One region of the Aliihoeflea sp. PC F10.4 genome, then DNA from elsewhere that is predicted to be linked to it. Evidence: riboswitches for the same ligand, from Rfam matches in the RefSeq annotation. Region 1 holds a riboswitch; each other region holds the start of a gene.

Region 1 (4,209 bases):
TGTCGGGACCTGATTGGCATCTTCGGTCAGGCGCTGCGCTTCGGAAAGTTGCGCCCGAAAAGACCGTTCCTGCATGCTCGCATGTAGCTTTACGTGCGAAAGAACGCCTTTCTTGAATATCGCCAGATTGCCGATAACCTTGTTGGCGACAAGCGGGTCGATGCCTTCGATATTACCCCTTAGGAAGGGCTGGAAATCGATGCCCTTGTAAGCTTGAAACATCAACGGATAAAGAAACTGCATGCAGAACTGGCGGTATCCGACCCACGGGTCGCCTTCAGCATGAGGAACGAACGACGGAATATCGATGAAGACCGGTTTCGCGGCGATAAACTGAATGTTGTAGGCGGTTGCGTCCTTGAGCGTCCATCCGCTTTCGTGCGCGCTCTCAAGAATGTCGAGCGTAAGGAGTGCAGCATCTTTCAGCATTCCGAACGACCATTCATACGGATATGAGATGAATGGAATACGTGCGTGCTTGAGATGCCTTGGCCATTGGCCCGGACGCACCAGCGCGGACTCGGCATGCTCCGTTTGTATGATTTTTCCGGCGTCGACGAGAGCCTGATAAAACGGCTCTTGACACAGCAACTCCCAATTCGCGGCGGCGTCCTCGCTTATTCCGCGGACGATTGCCGTTCCATTATCGTAGACGCGGTTATTACGGTCTCGGAAAGACCCGGAATCTGCAACAAAATCGGTTTCTAGCGGGGGACGTGCCTTTGCGACGCTCCCCATCATTATCTCGACCCTGAGGATTTTTCAGCGCTTTTCGCCTTTTCCTTGTCCGCATTTTTCCCGGAGAAGAAATCCGTGATCCGATAATAATATCTGCGCAGCGTATAGGCCGCGGCCGCAAAGAATCCTATGATCGCAGTCGTGACGACACTGCCCGTTCCGGGATCGATATAGGCGAAAGAATCCCGAGTCGTTAACATGAACGCAAAGAGCGCGTAGATAGGCAGGCGTGCTTTCATCATTTCAAGTATCCAGACGTTCTTTAGGGCGTCATAAAATTTGCCAACATATATTTAGCCGGATGTTAATGGCATTTGGATTGCCGGCTGGCAAGTCATGGTGGGCATGGTCCACAAATGACAGATGCGAAGCGCTCGCCGCTGCCGGTCAAATATTGGCAATCGGGACGGCATTGGGCCGTATTGCTTCTGTCCCCGCTCTCGGTCTTTACGTAAGCCACCGCCATCCCAAATCGCCCGGAGAGACATTTTGATATGAACTGCGTCGCCGGACGCTTATCCGATGTCGCAATCATGCGACTGGAATCACGCGCCGGATGATTAAGTCGTGCCATTCAGGTGCCGCGTCCGATCACTTCGGGCGAGGAGAATTGGGAAGCCGGTCGGATGCCGGCGCTGCCCCCGCAACGGTGGTGGAGATGAAGTCGCAGCGGGAGCCACTGGGCGAACAGCCCGGGAAGGTGTTGCGGCGGGCCTTGCAGAAGGGTCGCTCCAGAGTCCGGAAACCAGCCTGAAGAGGTTTGAAACCGACTGATCGCGGTGGGCGATCGAGAGGCGAATGCATGTGGGCAGCGAAACGCCCACGCGTTCTCCTTTGCCATCTCCACCAGTTCAGTCTTCGCATTGAAGGCAGGACAGGACATGGATACGCGCAAGGAAATGCTCGAAAGACTAAAGGCAAGGCAGCCGGGCTATAGCCTCGACCGCGCCTTCTATACGGACCCCGATTTCTTCAAGCTCGACATGGAGCTGATCTGGTATCGGGACTGGCTGTTCATCGGCCATGATTGCGAACTGCCCAAGCCAGGCAGCTACATGACGGTTCAGGTCGGTGAATATCCGGTCGTCGTCGTGCGTGACGCAAAAGGTTCGATCCGCGCGTTCCACAACACGTGCCGCCATCGCGGCTCGCGCGTGTGCACTGCTGCCAAGGGAACGGCCGCAAAGCTTGTCTGCCCCTACCATCAGTGGACGTACGACCTTGACGGCCGTCTCGTATTCGCGCGGCAGATGGGGGCGGAATTCGACGCTTCGCAATTCGGCCTGAAGCCGATCGCCTGCGAGGGCGTCGCCGGCTACCTCTTCATCTGCCTTGCCGACGAACCGGCGGACTTCGCGCCGGTTCGGGCAAAGCTCGAGCCCTATCTCGCCCCGCATCGTCTGACCGAAACGAAGGTCGCGTTCGAATCGACCATCATCGAGAAGGGCAACTGGAAGCTCGTCTGGGAAAACAATCGCGAGTGCTATCACTGCGCGGGCAACCATCCCGAGCTATGCAAGACCTTTCCCGAAGCGCCGACCGCTGTTGGCGTTCAAGGGTCGAAAAGCGACCCTGAGATCGTTGAACACTGGGACCGGTGCGAGGCGGCCGGATTGCCGAGCACGTTCGAGATTTCAGAAGACGGACAATATCGCGTCACGCGCGTACCGCTCGTACGAGACGCGGTCAGCTATACGATGAGCGGCAAGCGCGCGGTGAAGAAGAACCTGTCCGATTCCGTTTCGACGGACCGCATCGGCGCGCTTCTTCTCTATCACTACCCGACGACCTGGAACCATGTTCTCGGTGACCATGCAGTCACCTTCCGCGTCTTGCCCATCAGCGCCACGGAAACGGCGGTGACGACCAAATGGCTCGTTCACAAGGATGCCGTCGAGGGCGTGGATTACGACCTTGCCGAACTCACCCATGTGTGGACGGAGACGAACGACCAGGATCGGCGGATCGTCGAGGAAAACGCGTTCGGCATCACCTCGCCCGCATATCGACCCGGCCCCTATTCCGAGGAACACGAGGGCGGCGTCATGCAGTTCGTCGAATGGTACAGCAATTTCGCCGAAGACCGCCTGACGGGTGACGCCAAGCCGGCGCTGCGCTCGGTGGCCTGAGGAGAACGAAATGAACGCGACGTCCCTTTACAAATATCTGGACGAGATGGCGCCGTGGGACGACCGCCTTCAGGTGCTCGAATGCCTGCGCGTCGTGGACGAAGCGCCGGACGTGAAGAGCTTCGCATTCCGTTCGGATAGCCAGACATGGTTCCGCTACCAGCCCGGCCAGTTCATCACGCTGGAACTGCCGGCGGAGCCGGAACCACTGATGCGCACCTATACGCTCTCGTCGAGCCCGTCGCGCCCATTCTCCATCGCCGTGACGGTAAAGGCGCAGGCCGATTCGATCGGCACGCGCTGGATGTTCGACAATCTGAAGCCCGGCGACCATGTAAGGGCCTTCGGGCCGTCGGGCGATTTTTCGCTGCATAACCATCCTGCCGCCAAATATCTTTTCCTGTCGGCCGGTTCCGGCATCACGCCGATGATGTCGATGCTTTTGTGGCTCAACGATTTCGCGCCGCAAACGGATGTCGCCTTTATTAACTGCTCGCGTCGCTACGAAGATTTGATCTTCCGCCGCGAACTGGAACTCGTCGGCAACTACATGCACGGCCTGTCGCTCGACTTTCTTCTGGAAGAACGCGCGCGGCGCGAGGGCGGCTTCGGCCATGTCGGGCGCATCGACGGCACGCGGCTGAAACTCCTTGCGCCGGACTTCGCCGAGCGGGAGATATTCTGTTGCGGGCCGGACCCATTCATGCGCGCAGTGCGCCAGATCCTTGAAGCCGAAGGCTTCGACATGGCGCATTATCATCAGGAAAGCTTCGGCGCGCCGACGATCGAGCGCGTTCAGGCGCCGTTCGAGGAAATCGTCAACGCCGAACCGCCGGCCGACGCACAGCCGGTGCGTTTTGCCTCGTCCGACGTCGAGGCGATGTGCCTGCCCGACCAGACCATCCTGCAAACCGCGCGCGCGGCGGGTGTGCGTATTCCGGCCGCTTGCGAGTTCGGTCTTTGCGGAACATGCAAGACGATGAAGCTTTCGGGCGAAGTCGAGATGAGCCACAATGGCGGCATCCTCGATCACGAGATCGAGGAAGGCTATATCCTCGCATGCTGCTCGCGCCCGCTCGGGCCGGTGACGGTCGAAGCCTAACCGCGCGCGGCGGCAAGCGCTTTCGGAAGCTCGGCCTCGAACAGATCGATCTCGGCGGCCGGGCCGACCGAAACGCGGATGCAGCGGTCGAGAACCGGAGCCATCGGCTTGCGCACGAACACGTCGCGAGCGATCAGTTCCTGCATGACTTTCAGTGCGAAGGCACCATCTTCACCACAATCGATCGCGACAAAATTGGTGGCCGAGGGGATCGCGGCCAGGCCGTTCGTCGCCGCTATG
Region 2 (4,209 bases), 1.2 Mb from region 1:
AGGCCACGTTCCTTCAGATCATGGACGAGTTGTGCGTTCACGACGGTGAAATCACCCGACATGTTCGATTTGACGAAAAGGTTCTGGTAGCCCGGCTCGATCGATTGCGAGACGCCGCAAATGTTGGAAATCGTCGCGGTTGGCGCGATCGCCATCGTGTTGGAATTGCGCATGCCGGTGGTCGTCACGCGCTGGCGCAAAGCGGCCCAGTCGAGGGTCGCTTCTCCATCCATATCCACGCCGGGGCGCGCGTCCTCGAGCAGCTTGATCGAGTCGATCGGCAGGATGCCCTGCGACCACAGCGAACCGTTGAAGCTTGGATAGCGGCCACGCTCGGCGGCAAGATCGACCGAAGCGGAGATGGCGTGATAGCTGATCGCTTCCATCGAACGGTCGGCGAACTCGACGGCGTCTTTCGACGCATAGGCAATCTTCAGCTTCTGCAACGCGTCCTGAAAACCCATCAGGCCAAGCCCCACCGGACGATGCTTCAAGTTCGAGTTGCGCGCCTCTGGGATGGTGTAGAAATTGATGTCGACAACATTGTCCAGCATGCGCATCGCCGTGCCGACAGTCTTTGCCAACCGGTCGAGGTCGAGACCTTTTGTCGTGACGTGGTTCAAGAGATTGATCGAGCCGAGATTGCACACGGCCACTTCGTCCTTCGACGTATTCAGCGTGATCTCGGTGCAAAGGTTCGACGAGTGCACGACGCCGATATGCCCCTGCGGCGAGCGGATGTTGCACGGGTCCTTGAACGTCACCCACGGATGCCCGGTCTCGAAAACCATGGTCAGCATGCGCCGCCACAGATCGAGCGCACGCACCTTGCGATGAACGCGCAATTCGCCCGCCGCGGCCTTGGCCTCATAAGCCTCATAGGCGGCCTTGAACGGCTTGCCGTAAAGGTCATGCAGGTCCGGCGTCTCATCCGGTGAAAACAGCGTCCATTCGCCGTTCGCCTCGACACGCTCCATGAACAGGTCCGGCACCCAGTTCGCCGTGTTCATGTCATGCGTGCGGCGGCGGTCGTCGCCCGTGTTCTTGCGAAGGTCGAGGAATTCCTCGATGTCGACGTGCCACGTCTCCAGATAGGCGCAGACCGCACCCTTGCGCTTGCCGCCCTGATTGACCGCAATGGCCGTGTCGTTGGCGACTTTAAGGAACGGCACCACGCCCTGGCTTTCGCCATTGGTGCCCTTGATATGCGCACCGAGGCCGCGAACGGGCGTCCAGTCGTTTCCAAGCCCGCCGGAATATTTAGCCAGCAAGGCGTTGTCCTTCACGCCCTTGAAGATGGCGTCGAGGTCGTCGCCGATGGTGGTCAGGAAGCAAGAGGAAAGCTGCGGCCGCGTCGTGCCGGAATTGAACAGCGTCGGCGTCGAAGCCATGAAATCGAAGGACGACAGAAGATCGTAGAACTCGATGGCCCGCGCCTCGCGGTCGATTTCGCGGATCGCGAGCCCCATCGCAACGCGCATGAAGAACGCCTGTGGCAGTTCGAAACGCTTGCCCTTTGTGTGCAGGAAATAACGGTCGTAGAGCGTCTGAAGTCCGAGATACTGGAAGTTCTGGTCGCGCTCCGGCTTCAGTGCAGCACCCAGTCGGGCGAGATCGAACCGGCCAAGTTCCGGGTCGATCAGGTCGGCCTTGATGCCGGTACTGATGAAGTCAGGGAAATAGGAAGCGTAGCGCGCACCCATGTCGGCCTGTGTCGCCTGTTCGCTTCGGCCCGACACGAAGGTCAGCGCTTCGCGGCGCAGCTTGTCCATGAGAAGGCGCGCCGAGACGAACGCGTAGTTCGGCTCCTGCTCGACCAGTGTGCGCGCGGCAAGGATCGGGGCGAGCGACAATTCGTCGAGGGTGATGCCGTCATAAAGATTGCGCTTCGTCTCGGCGAGGATCGGCACGGACGACACCGCATCAAGCCCGTCACATGCCTCTTCCACGATGCGGGCAAGGCGCGCCTCGTCGAGCGGCAGCAGCGCGCCGTCCTCTCCCTTCACGTTCAGCGAGGATGCCGCCGACTGCACGGCGGCAGGTGCTTCGGCTTCGCGTTCGCGTGCACGCTCGGCGCGGTAGAGCACATAGGCGCGAGCGACCTTGTGATGTCCCTCGCGCATCAGGGCGAGTTCGACCTGGTCCTGCACATCTTCGATATGGAAGGTGCGCCCCTCCCCGACACGCCGCGTCAGCGCGGAAACGACTCCGTCCGTCAGTTCCTCGACGATGTCGTGGACGCGGCGCGAGCCTGCTGCCGTCGAGCCCTCGACAGCGAGAAACGCCTTGGTCAAAGCGATTGTGATCTTGGACGCATCGAACGGCGTGACGCCGCCATTGCGTCGGATCAGGCGATAGCCGGGCTCGGCCGGCGCCTTCGTGGCCGCTTCGACCGGAAGTTCGATCGGATGGTTTCCGTTTGATTGAAGTGCACTGGTCGCCGGCATCTTGTCCCCGTGGCGCTGTGGACGGGGATGAAGAAGCAACGCGCAAATTCACTGGCCGAATGACGACCATGAGCCATGCGCACCGCCGGAGCACCCCGCCCGGGTTCGTTCACATCGTCAAGGCAGGTCTCCTGGCTCGCAGGTCGCGGCTTTTCGTCGGCCTTCCCGGTAAACACCAGTGGCATACTCGACGAAACGCTCTCTGCTTACAGTTGCGGGGGCAGCGCCGGCATTTCACCGACTTCCCTCTTAGCCTCCATCACCGAATCGACTTTGGAAGACCCTGACAACTGCATATTGCGTAGCGACCCCCACACTCGTCAATATCTAGTTTGGATATTCACATCGCAATGATGACGAGTGCATCGGCGTGGTGGGACACACGCTGCGGCCTCGCCAAGATCGATGAGCTGGAAGCATGGAGTATGAATGTCCGAAGGAGCGATTCCCGGTCAGTATTGACAGCGACATTCTCAAGCTTAACACTTGATCATTATTTTTATGCCAAAATGCAAAATGGGGATTTCAGCGAATGTTGCTGCAATTCGCTGACAGCCAAAGTTGCGTTCGTCCGCTAAGTTTCTGTTAAGCGTAATTGATTTTGACGACATGCGCTTGGCGCGTTCGATTGTAAAGTAACGCGCCGGAGCAAGGGCGAGGGAAATGGGCAAGGGCCTGATCGAGATAGTCAGGGCGAGAATGGCGTCGCATCCGGGCGGGTTTTCCCGTACCGGCATATCCGTCATGGGCCTTCGCGTCGGCGCTGCTGCCCTTGCTTTCGTCGCCCAGATCGCCGCCGCGCGGCTCGTCGGAGCCGAAGCGTTCGGGTCCTATGCTTTGGTTCTGGTCTGGCTTTTTCTTCTCGGGCATGGCGCGACGGTCGGCACCAACCAGCTCGTCTGTCGGTTCGTTTCCGAATACCGGGCAAAGGGCGACGCCGGCGCGGCGCTTGGCCTTCTCCATTTCGCTCTCGCGCTGGCGCTCGGCGTTTCGCTGATTGTGACGCTCGTTGCGCTGGCAATCATCCATTTCGGCCCGACTGGGCTTTCGCCGCAAATGGTCACGCTGGCGACGCTCGCCTTTCTCGTTATCCCGCTTCTGGTGCTTCAGGAGTTTCTCGAGGCGATCGCGCGCGGACTCGACAAGCCGCTTCTGGGCATCGGGCCTGCGATGCTCCTGCGGCATCTGGCCATTCTGGCAGGCGTCGGTTTCGTTTTCGCCACGGGCGGTTCGGCCGACGCGGTCACCATCATGAGCTTCACCGTCGGCGGGCTGGCGGCCTCGGTCGCCGTGCAATATCTGCTCCTGCGCGGCGAACTGAAGAAGTTGCTCGCCGGTGCGAGGGCGACCTACAGGATCGGCTGCTGGTTCAAGGTGGCGATGCCGGTGGCCTTGCTGGAAGCCAGCGAAATTCTGTTCCACAATGCCGACATTCTGATCCTCGGCCTGTTCATGCCGCCCGAGATCGTCGCCTTCTATTTCGCCGCGACGCGACTGGCGCAGATACTTTCCTACGTTCCCTATGGGATATCGGCGGCGACCGCGCAGAAATACGCGGCTCTTGCGGCGCAAGGGGAGCGTCACGAGCTCCAGCGTCTAGTCGGGGCCGCTACCACGCTCTCGACCACGCTCGCCATTGCCGGCGCGCTGTTCCTGTGGGTCTTCGCCGGCCCGCTGCTCGCTCTTTTCGGTGACGGATACGACGCGGCCACGTCCGTCGTTCCCGTCCTGTGCCTCGGGATCGTGATGGCCTGTGCGCTTG
Region 3 (4,209 bases), 1.9 Mb from region 1:
GCAGACGAAGTTTCGGACAGCACGCACGAAGTCGCAGCAGGACAGTTGCGCTCCTTTATCGAACGCATCGAGCGCCTCGAAGAAGAAAAGAAGGCGCTCGCGGACGACATCAAGGAAGTCTACGCCGAAGCCAAAGGCACAGGCTTCGATACCGGCGCGATCCGCCAGTTGATCCGCATCCGCAAGCAGGATGCGTCGGAGCGCCAGGAAGCCGAAGCGATCCTCGATCTCTACATGAACGCGCTCGGCATGGCCTGAGCCACCACTCCCTGAAAGCAGGCGGGCCGAACTGCCTTACGCGTTCGGTGCCGCAGGCTTCGGAAAATCGATCATGTCCCCCGGATCACCCTCGATAGGCATGCGCGTGCTGACCGCACTCGCCGCGAGCTTGTTCCTTGCGGCTCCCGCGCTTGCCCAGGAGCCTGCCCTTTCCGAATGGCAGATCACCAAATGTGAGGTTTATACCGAGGCGTTCGAGGACGCGTCGGCCAGCGACGCAGATAACCTCAGCCAGTCCTTTATCGACGAGAACGAAGCCTTCATCGCGCAAGGATGCGTCGAGCGCGTGGCCGTGTGTCCACGCACGCAGGCCGATCTCGACATCGCCAACATATTGACGATCGCCGCGATGAATGCCGGCACGGCCAGCACCTTTCTTCCGTTCGCCTGCACGGACGGCTGACGACGCGAAAGCGTCACCGATCCGTCAGGAAATCCTGTCCCTGACCGAGGATCAGCGGGTCGGGTTCGGCAACCACGTTTTCGTCCCTGCCGTCATAGTCGAAACGCCCGAGAATATGGCGCATCACCGAAATCCGCGCGCGTCTCTTGTCGTTCGCGCGCACGATCGTCCAAGGCGCATGTGCCGTATGCGTCCGCTCGATCATCTGGCTGCGCGCTTTGGTGTATTCGTCCCATTTGCTCATGCCCTGAACGTCGATCGGCGAAAATTTCCACGTCTTGAGCGGATCATGCACGCGGTCATGGAAGCGCTTGAGCTGCATCTCGCGGCCGATATTCAGCCAGAACTTGAAAAGATGAATCCCCTCATCGACGATCATCCGCTCGAAATCGGGCGCGTCGCCGAGAAAGGTCTCATGCTGCTTCGGCGTACAGAACCCCATCACGGGCTCGACCACGCCGCGATTGTACCAGGAGCGGTCGAAGCTAACGAACTCGCCGCTGGTGGGGAAATGCTCGACATAGCGCTGGAAGTACCATTGCCCGCACTCCGTCTCGGTCGGCTTCGGCAAAGCCACGTTACGGGACGAGCGCGGGTTCATGTACTGGCGCAAGACAAAGATCGTGCCGCCCTTGCCGGCCGCGTCGCGCCCTTCGAACAGCGCGATCACCCGCTCGCCTTTGGTCTGCATCCAGTATTGCAGCTTCACGAGTTCTTCCTGAAGCGCTTCCAGTTCGGCTTTGTAAGCCTTCCGAACCATCTTTTCGGAATAGGGGTAGTCGCCCGAGCCGAGCGCGTCAGACGCGATCCAGTCGGGCAGCTTCGGATTTTCGATATCGAACGAGCGCTTGCGCCCGTCGAAGTCGATCTCGATCGGTTTGACCTTCTCGCGGCCGTAACTGGTCTTCTTTGCGGGCATGCGGCAGGTTCTCCGGTTGCATCGACGAATGCTAGTCCATCGCACCGAAAAGAAAAGCCGCCCGCCTCTCGGGCGCAATGACCGCGCCCGATTTTATCGCTTTCCTCCGCCCGCCATCCATGCTCATTTGTCGGCGTTCGAGGTGCCCTTGGCCCGCAAGGTCGAAGGGATAATTGGGAAGCCGGTTTGATGCCGGCGCTGCCCCCGCAACGGTAACGAAACTCGTTTTCCGACGAAAGCCACTGGGTCGAAGACCCGGGAAGGCGTCGGAAAGGTCTCTCGATGAGACGGCTTCGAAGCCCGGAAACCAGCCTTGATCAAATGAAACCGACTGATCGCGGTGGGCGATCGGAAGAGACACGCGACCGTGCGGCCTCTCGCCTGCCGGTCGTCACCCTTCCGTCTTCCGCCGGTTTGGTCCTCGAATGAGGCAACGGCATGGACGACGACTTCCCGCGCATCGATACCAGAATTCATCCACGCCGATCACAGGGAGCGGGACACGTCACGCCCGAAACCGTCTTCCTGCAATGGCTCCTGTCGCTGCCGGCGGGCACGCCTGTCGACGCTGCCGCTCAAAGGCAGATCGACATGATCGACACCCGCGCAACGAACCATCCGGACGCTACGCGCCTTCGCGAGCTTTTCGCTGCGGCGGCCGGCGAGCCGCCCCGTCCCATCCTCAACTGATCGATCGGAGATTTACTCATGGCTACAAGAACCGAACCCGCCCCGCACAAGCAGGGATTGCTCGAACGGCTTGCTGCCGGTCCTGTCATCTGCGCGGAAGGCTATCTGTTTGAACTCGAACGGCGCGGCTATCTCCAAGCTGGGCCTTTCGTTCCCGAAGTAGTGCTGGAGCACCCCGAGGCGGTCACGCGCCTGCACGAGGACTTCGTTCATGCCGGCAGCGACGTCGTCGAAGCCTTCACCTATTACGCTCATCGCCAGAAGCTGAAGGTGATCGGTCGCGAGGACAGTCTTGAGACGATCAATCGTCAGGCGCTTCGTATTGCCAAGGATGTCGCCGACCGCAACGGCTGCCTGATGGCCGGCAATATCTGCAACACCAACGCCTATGAGGCCGCAGACGCTTCGACGCACAACGCGGTGCGTGCCATGTTCGAAGAGCAGATCGGCTGGGCGGTCGAGGAAGGGGCCGATTTTCTCATCGCCGAGACCATCGACTGGCTGGGCGAAGCCGAGATCGCGCTCGACGTGATGAAGAAGACCGGCCTGCCCACTGTCGTGACGCTTTCGGTCCACCGCGAGGAAAAGATGTTCGACGGCGCGTCCATCGTGGAGGCGTGCAAGCGGCTCGAAGCGGCCGGCGCCGATGTCGTCGGCCTCAACTGCCAACGCGGCCCGAAGACGCTGATGCCCGTCGTCCGCAAAGTGCGCGAGGCCGTCTCGTGCCACGTCGCGGCGCTGCCCGTGCCCTATCGCACGACGGATGCCGAGCCGACCTTCCAGTCGCTGACCGACCGGGCCTGCTCATGCATTCCCGCCGATCGCCCGTTCCCGACGGCGCTCGATCCGTTTACCTGCAACCGTTACGAATGCGCCGAATTCGCCCGCGAAGCCTATGATGCGGGCGTGCACTATATCGGGCTTTGCTGCGGGGCCGCCCCGCACCACATCCGGGCAGTCGCAGAGGCGCTCGGCCGAACCGTTCCGGCGAGCCGCTATTCTCCCGACATGTCCAAGCACGCCTTCTTCGGAACCGACGCGGCGATCCCCGATGCCTATCGCGGCAGACAGAAAGTAATCTAGGTCAGATGGCGGCCCGCCGGTGAAGGCGGGCCGCCCGCTTACTCATTCGTGGTCATGTGTCGCGCCGGACCCGCCCACGGCAACGATCGTGTAGGGCACGCCTTCGATTTCGATCGTGCCGGTTTCCTCCAGTGTTTGCGTCGAGATCAACCGGACGATGCCCTCGCGCGGATCGGTGATCGCAATCGACTCGCCCGCAACAGCCAGACGCGGGCGCGGATCGCGCCAGTGGCCATCCATCGAATAGGCATCCGTCACCGCCACGCTTTGCTCGATCTTGCCCGAGACGACATCGACGAGATGCAGCCTGCCGTCTTCGGTGAGCACATAGGCATTGCGAGGCTGTGCGGGATCGAGCGCGAAATCGACCCGGCGCATCGGCAGGTCGATTTTTGTGAATTGCGTTTCATCGCCCGGCTCGATGACGACAATTGCCGACGGGCCGTAATTTCCGAGGAAGTAGCTCATCGCCGTTCCGCCCTTCAGAGTCGAGACGTTGCCCTCGCCGAGATCGGCAGTCGGTATATGCTTCAGCGCCGGCGCTTCGCCGCCGGAGCCCGGTGACGCGATGACGATCCCGTCGCGGCAGCCGAAGGCGAAGATGCGCGCCGACTGCGCCTGCCCGTGAACGCCGGGGCAGGCGACGACGTCGCCAACATCGTTCCCCTCCCGGTCGATCACCTTCAGCCCGACCCGTGGCTCGTCGGGATTTTCATGCGGCACGGAGACGACGAGATAATCGCCCATCGGCGCGGCGAGCCCATGATGGGCGGAACCCGGCTGGAGAACGCGCGGTTCGAAACGCCCGCCCAGCACATCGCTTTCGGCAAAAAGC
Region 4 (4,209 bases), 240 kb from region 1:
GTTCGGGAGGCTTCGAACTGAAGTGTAACAAGGCTTCAGCGTTCGTAAAAACGTTGAAGCGCTTTTGGCCGGCGGACAACTGAATAGCGCTATTTTGGCCGGATGCATTTTTTAACCTCGTCCGTCGCGGACATGCTTGGCATTGGCGCGCACATGTCCCCGCTCTCTTTCGCAAATGCTCAGGCGGAAAGTTCCTTTCGGACGATCTCAGCGCCTGCGCCCAACGCCTTCAGCTTACCGGTCGCCACCTGACGAGACAGCGGGGCCATACCGCAATTCGTGCAGGGATAGAGCTTGTCGGCATCTACGAACTTTAGTGCTTTTCGCAGGGTTTCGGCGACCTCCTCCGGCGTCTCGACGGTATTCGATGCGACATCGATGGCACCCACCATTACTTTCTTTCCCCGGATGAGCTCGATCAGATCGATCGGAACATGTGAATTGTGACATTCCAGCGAGATCAGGTCGATGTTGGATTTCTGCAGTTTCGGGAACGATTCCTCGTACTGCCTCCACTCCGATCCCAGCGTGTTTTTCCAATCCGTATTGGCCTTGATGCCGTAGCCATAGCAAATGTGGACGGCGGTTTCGCATTCCAGTCCCTCGATTGCCCTTTCCAGAGTGGCAATCCCCCAATTGTTCACCTCGTCGAAGAAGACGTTGAATGCCGGTTCGTCGAACTGGATGATGTCGACGCCTGCGGTTTCCAATTCCTTGGCTTCCTCATTGAGGATTTTGGCGAACTCCCAGGCCAGTTTCTCGCGGCTCTTATAGTGGGCGTCATAGAGCGTATCGATCATGGTCATCGGACCCGGCAGGGCCCATTTGATCGGCTGCGTGGTCTGCTGACGTAAGAACCTTGCGTCGTCGACGAAGACCGGCTTGGGGCGGGAAACAGCGCTGACGACCGTCGGCACGCTCGCATCGTAGCGGTCACGAATTCTGACCGTCTCGCGTTTCTCGAAGTCGACGCCGCTGAGCTGCTCGATAAACGTTGTGACGAAATGCTGGCGCGTCTGCTCGCCGTCGCTGACGATATCGATGCCCGCCTGTCGCTGATCGTCGAGGGAAAGGCGCAGGGCATCCTGCTTGCCTGCGATCAATTCCTCATCCTGCAGTTTCCAGGGCGACCAAAGTTTCTCAGGCTCCGCAAGCCAGGAGGGCTTCGGCAAGCTGCCGGCGGTTGACGTGGGCAAAAGTGTTTTCAAGACGAATGACCTTGTGTTTCGATTGATCAAAGGGCGTAGTTCGCGGACCACTGCTCGAGAATGGCCTTGTATGGTTTGATGAAGCGCTCCTCGGTGAACTTACCCTGCTCGACAGCCAGCCGGCCGCGTTCTTCGCGGTCATAGACAATCCGGGTCAGCGAATAATCCTGATGCTTCAGGCTGGGCCGATAGTGAGCGCCTGCGACGGAGTTGGCGTTGTAGATCTCAGGCCGGTAAATCTTCTGGAACGTCTCCATCGTGCTGATCGTGCCGATCAGTTCCAGATTGGTGTAGTCGCCAGGCAGATCGCCAAGATGATAAAACGCAAAAGGTGCAGCGCTGTCCGGCGGCATGAAATAGCGAATCTGCAATCCCATTTTCTGGAAATACAGATCGGTCGAGGATGACGCATCCTGCAGGTATTCGACGCCCAATACAGGATGGCTGTTGTTCGTCCGGCAATATGTCTTGCTGCTTGAAGCGCTCAGGCAAATGACAGGCGGCTTTTTGAAATTTTCTTTGTAGGCGGCGGAATTGACGAAGCACTTGAACAATTTGCCATGCAGGTCGCCGAAATTGTCCGGCGCGCTGAATTCAGGTCGGTTCCTGTTGTGCTCGGGCAGCAACACGCTGAAATCGTAATCCCGCACATAAGAGGAAAAATTATTGCCGACGATGCCGTCTATGCGCCGGCCGGTCTTCCGGTCGACTATCGTCGTCTTCAACATTTCAATTACTGGAAAGGCATCGTCGGTGCCGCCCGGGTCGACGTTCACTTCTACGGATATGATATCGAGTTCGACCGTATAGCGACCGCCCTCCGGGTTATCCCAATGCGCCAGCGCGTTGCATCGATTGTCGATCATCCGCAAGGCATTGCGCAAATTCTCCTGCCGGTTCTTCCCTCTGGCCAGATTTGCAAAATTGGTTGTAGCGCGGGTATTGTCCGAGGGACGGTAATCCTCATCGAAGCGAATGCTCTTCAGGCGAAACGTAAAGTCGTTGCTCATCGCGGACGGATAGCGATCGACAGGCTGCACGGCCAGCGTGGCGATACGAGCTGCGGTTTCAGACATGGCTTACCCCAATGAGTTGGGGGCATGGGTCAGCGGACACATAGCAAGACGAGCCGCCATGCGGCCTCCGCTACGGCACACCGGGCACCCCGCCCGTGGACGTTACTTTGCCAAGGCAGGTTTCCTGGCTCGCGGGTCGTCGCCTCTGCCCGTCTTCCCAGGGTTTACCCCAGTGACATTTTGGACATCAGCTCGCCGCTTACAGTTGCGGGGGCAGCGCCGGTCTTACACCGACTTCCCTCTTAGCCCCGGACATCGCGAGAGACGCGCGGGGAACCATGACGATCACACTTTCGGGCGGATTTGCTTGAATGTCAATATCGCATAAAGAAATGTTTATATGTTAACATCGTTAAGAGATATCACGCCGTTGAATAGGGCGCGAACGAACTCGTGCGGTCGTCGATGACGATCGTTTTCGTCAAAGGTGGAAACGCCCGTTGCGTGCATCCGACACGTTCGCAAACCTTGCAACCGGCACCGATCAACGTGCGGATCGAGGGATCGGCCAACGCAATGCCTTTTGAATACACCAGCCTATCGGCATGGACGATGTCGCAGCCGAGTCCGATGGCGAATGTCTTTCGGGGCGCGCCGTGTCCGCCGCGGGAGCTTTCGACCATGCGGGCAAGCCACAGATAGGCGCGGCCGTCCGGCATCTCGGCAACCTGCGTCAAGAGTCTCCCGGGATTCGAGAAGGCATCGTAGACGTTCCACAGCGGGCACGTGCCGCCGATACGAGAAAAATGGAAGTCGGTTGCAGACTGCCGCTTCGACATGTTTCCGGCGCGGTCCACCCGCACGAAGAAGAACGGGACGCCTCGTGCTTCAGGTCGCTGGAGCGTACTCAGTCTGTGGCAGACCGTCTCGAAGCCGACGCCGAACTCCTGCGACAGGAGTTCGATATCATAGCGCAGTTGTTCCGCCATCCGCAGGAATGGCACATAGGGCAATATGAGCGCTCCGGCGAAATAGTTGGCCAGACCGATCCTGCCAAGCGAGCGGGCTTCGTCATTCGAGAAGCCGGCTTTCGCAACGATGCTGCCGATGACGTCCATCTGCTCGAGAAACGCAAGTTGCGTCGCCATTTGAAAGGCCTGCTGTCCCGATGTGAGCCTTTTTGAAAGACGCAGCGCGCGCATCTCCTTGTCGAATTTGCGCTGGGCCGAACTGCTTTCTTCGAGATCGACAATGAGAACGCCGTGACGCTCTCGCAGGCGCTCGGCGATGGCACCGGCCATATCGCCTACCGGCATTCCCATTTCCCCCGCCGCCGTTTCAGCCGCCCTGTCGAGTTCATCGATGTGATTGTGTCGGGCGTAGAAGAAATCGCGAACTTCCTCGAACGGCATTGACGGCAGAGGCATTGCGCGGTCGTGCCCATCCCCGCCGAGCCGCGCCGAATAGGCCAGCACCTGTTCGTTCGACTGCTTGAGACGGCGGCCCTGATTGATGAAGGCACGCGCCAGCGCAGGCATACTGGTCGCCAGTTCCCGTATCTCCGCCACGGAGACCGCCTCGCCGAACGCCGGGTCCGAAAGAACGTCCCGCAATTCCCCGACGATGCGCACTTCGTCGCTGTCGGAGAACAACTGAACGTCGGTGCCGAAGGACGCATTGAGCTTCAGGAGGACCGGCACGGTGAGCGGACGCTGGTTGTTTTCGATCTGGTTCAGGTAGCTCAGCGAGATACCCAAGGTGTCGGCGAGCGACTGCTGTGTCATCCGCTTTTCTTCGCGCAGCCTTTTCAGGCGTACACCCATGAACGCCTTCTTCATCGCGCCCTCCGTTCTTCGCAAACTTTGCAAATTCACAAGACAAATTCGCAAAGCTACGCATTTTCAGTAGTTTATCGATTTCACCATATGTGGACAATGCGGATTTGAAAAGCCAACCGGACACAGCATTTGGACGCGCAACCGATT

What was found. Region 1 has a riboswitch for cobalamin ahead of ACX82Z_RS11535 (aromatic ring-hydroxylating oxygenase subunit alpha). Riboswitches for the same ligand answer to the same signal wherever they lie in the genome.
Region 2: another riboswitch for cobalamin. It lies ahead of ACX82Z_RS17210 (ribonucleoside-diphosphate reductase subunit alpha); the one in region 1 lies ahead of ACX82Z_RS11535 (aromatic ring-hydroxylating oxygenase subunit alpha).
Region 3: another riboswitch for cobalamin. It lies ahead of ACX82Z_RS20885 (hypothetical protein); the one in region 1 lies ahead of ACX82Z_RS11535 (aromatic ring-hydroxylating oxygenase subunit alpha).
Region 4: another riboswitch for cobalamin. It lies ahead of ACX82Z_RS12620 (DUF1852 domain-containing protein); the one in region 1 lies ahead of ACX82Z_RS11535 (aromatic ring-hydroxylating oxygenase subunit alpha).

What each region holds. Positions count from the first base shown of each region.
Region 1 is NZ_JBTSWH010000001.1:2,249,721-2,253,929, forward strand. It holds gene ACX82Z_RS11525 (methyltransferase domain-containing protein) at 1-741, opposite strand, end outside; gene ACX82Z_RS11530 (hypothetical protein) at 741-980, opposite strand; cobalamin riboswitch at 1,298-1,506, shown strand; gene ACX82Z_RS11535 (aromatic ring-hydroxylating oxygenase subunit alpha) at 1,620-2,867, shown strand; gene ACX82Z_RS11540 (FAD-binding oxidoreductase) at 2,878-3,969, shown strand; gene ACX82Z_RS11545 (pyridoxal phosphate-dependent aminotransferase) at 3,966-4,209, opposite strand, start outside.
Region 2 is NZ_JBTSWH010000001.1:3,417,573-3,421,781, forward strand. It holds gene ACX82Z_RS17210 (ribonucleoside-diphosphate reductase subunit alpha) at 1-2,447, opposite strand, end outside; cobalamin riboswitch at 2,552-2,748, opposite strand; gene ACX82Z_RS17215 (lipopolysaccharide biosynthesis protein) at 3,111-4,209, shown strand, end outside.
Region 3 is NZ_JBTSWH010000001.1:4,148,211-4,152,419, reverse strand. It holds gene ACX82Z_RS20900 (DUF2312 domain-containing protein) at 1-258, shown strand, start outside; gene ACX82Z_RS20895 (hypothetical protein) at 332-682, shown strand; gene ppk2 (polyphosphate kinase 2) at 696-1,601, opposite strand; cobalamin riboswitch at 1,725-1,931, shown strand; gene ACX82Z_RS20885 (hypothetical protein) at 2,040-2,291, shown strand; gene ACX82Z_RS20880 (homocysteine S-methyltransferase family protein) at 2,310-3,374, shown strand; gene ACX82Z_RS20875 (hypothetical protein) at 3,417-4,209, opposite strand, start outside.
Region 4 is NZ_JBTSWH010000001.1:2,489,581-2,493,789, reverse strand. It holds gene ACX82Z_RS12630 (2-hydroxyacid dehydrogenase) at 1-28, shown strand, start outside; gene ACX82Z_RS12625 (methionine synthase) at 180-1,208, opposite strand; gene ACX82Z_RS12620 (DUF1852 domain-containing protein) at 1,235-2,218, opposite strand; cobalamin riboswitch at 2,382-2,580, opposite strand; gene ACX82Z_RS12615 (short-chain fatty acyl-CoA regulator family protein) at 2,647-4,062, opposite strand; gene ACX82Z_RS12610 (acyl-CoA thioesterase) at 4,192-4,209, shown strand, end outside.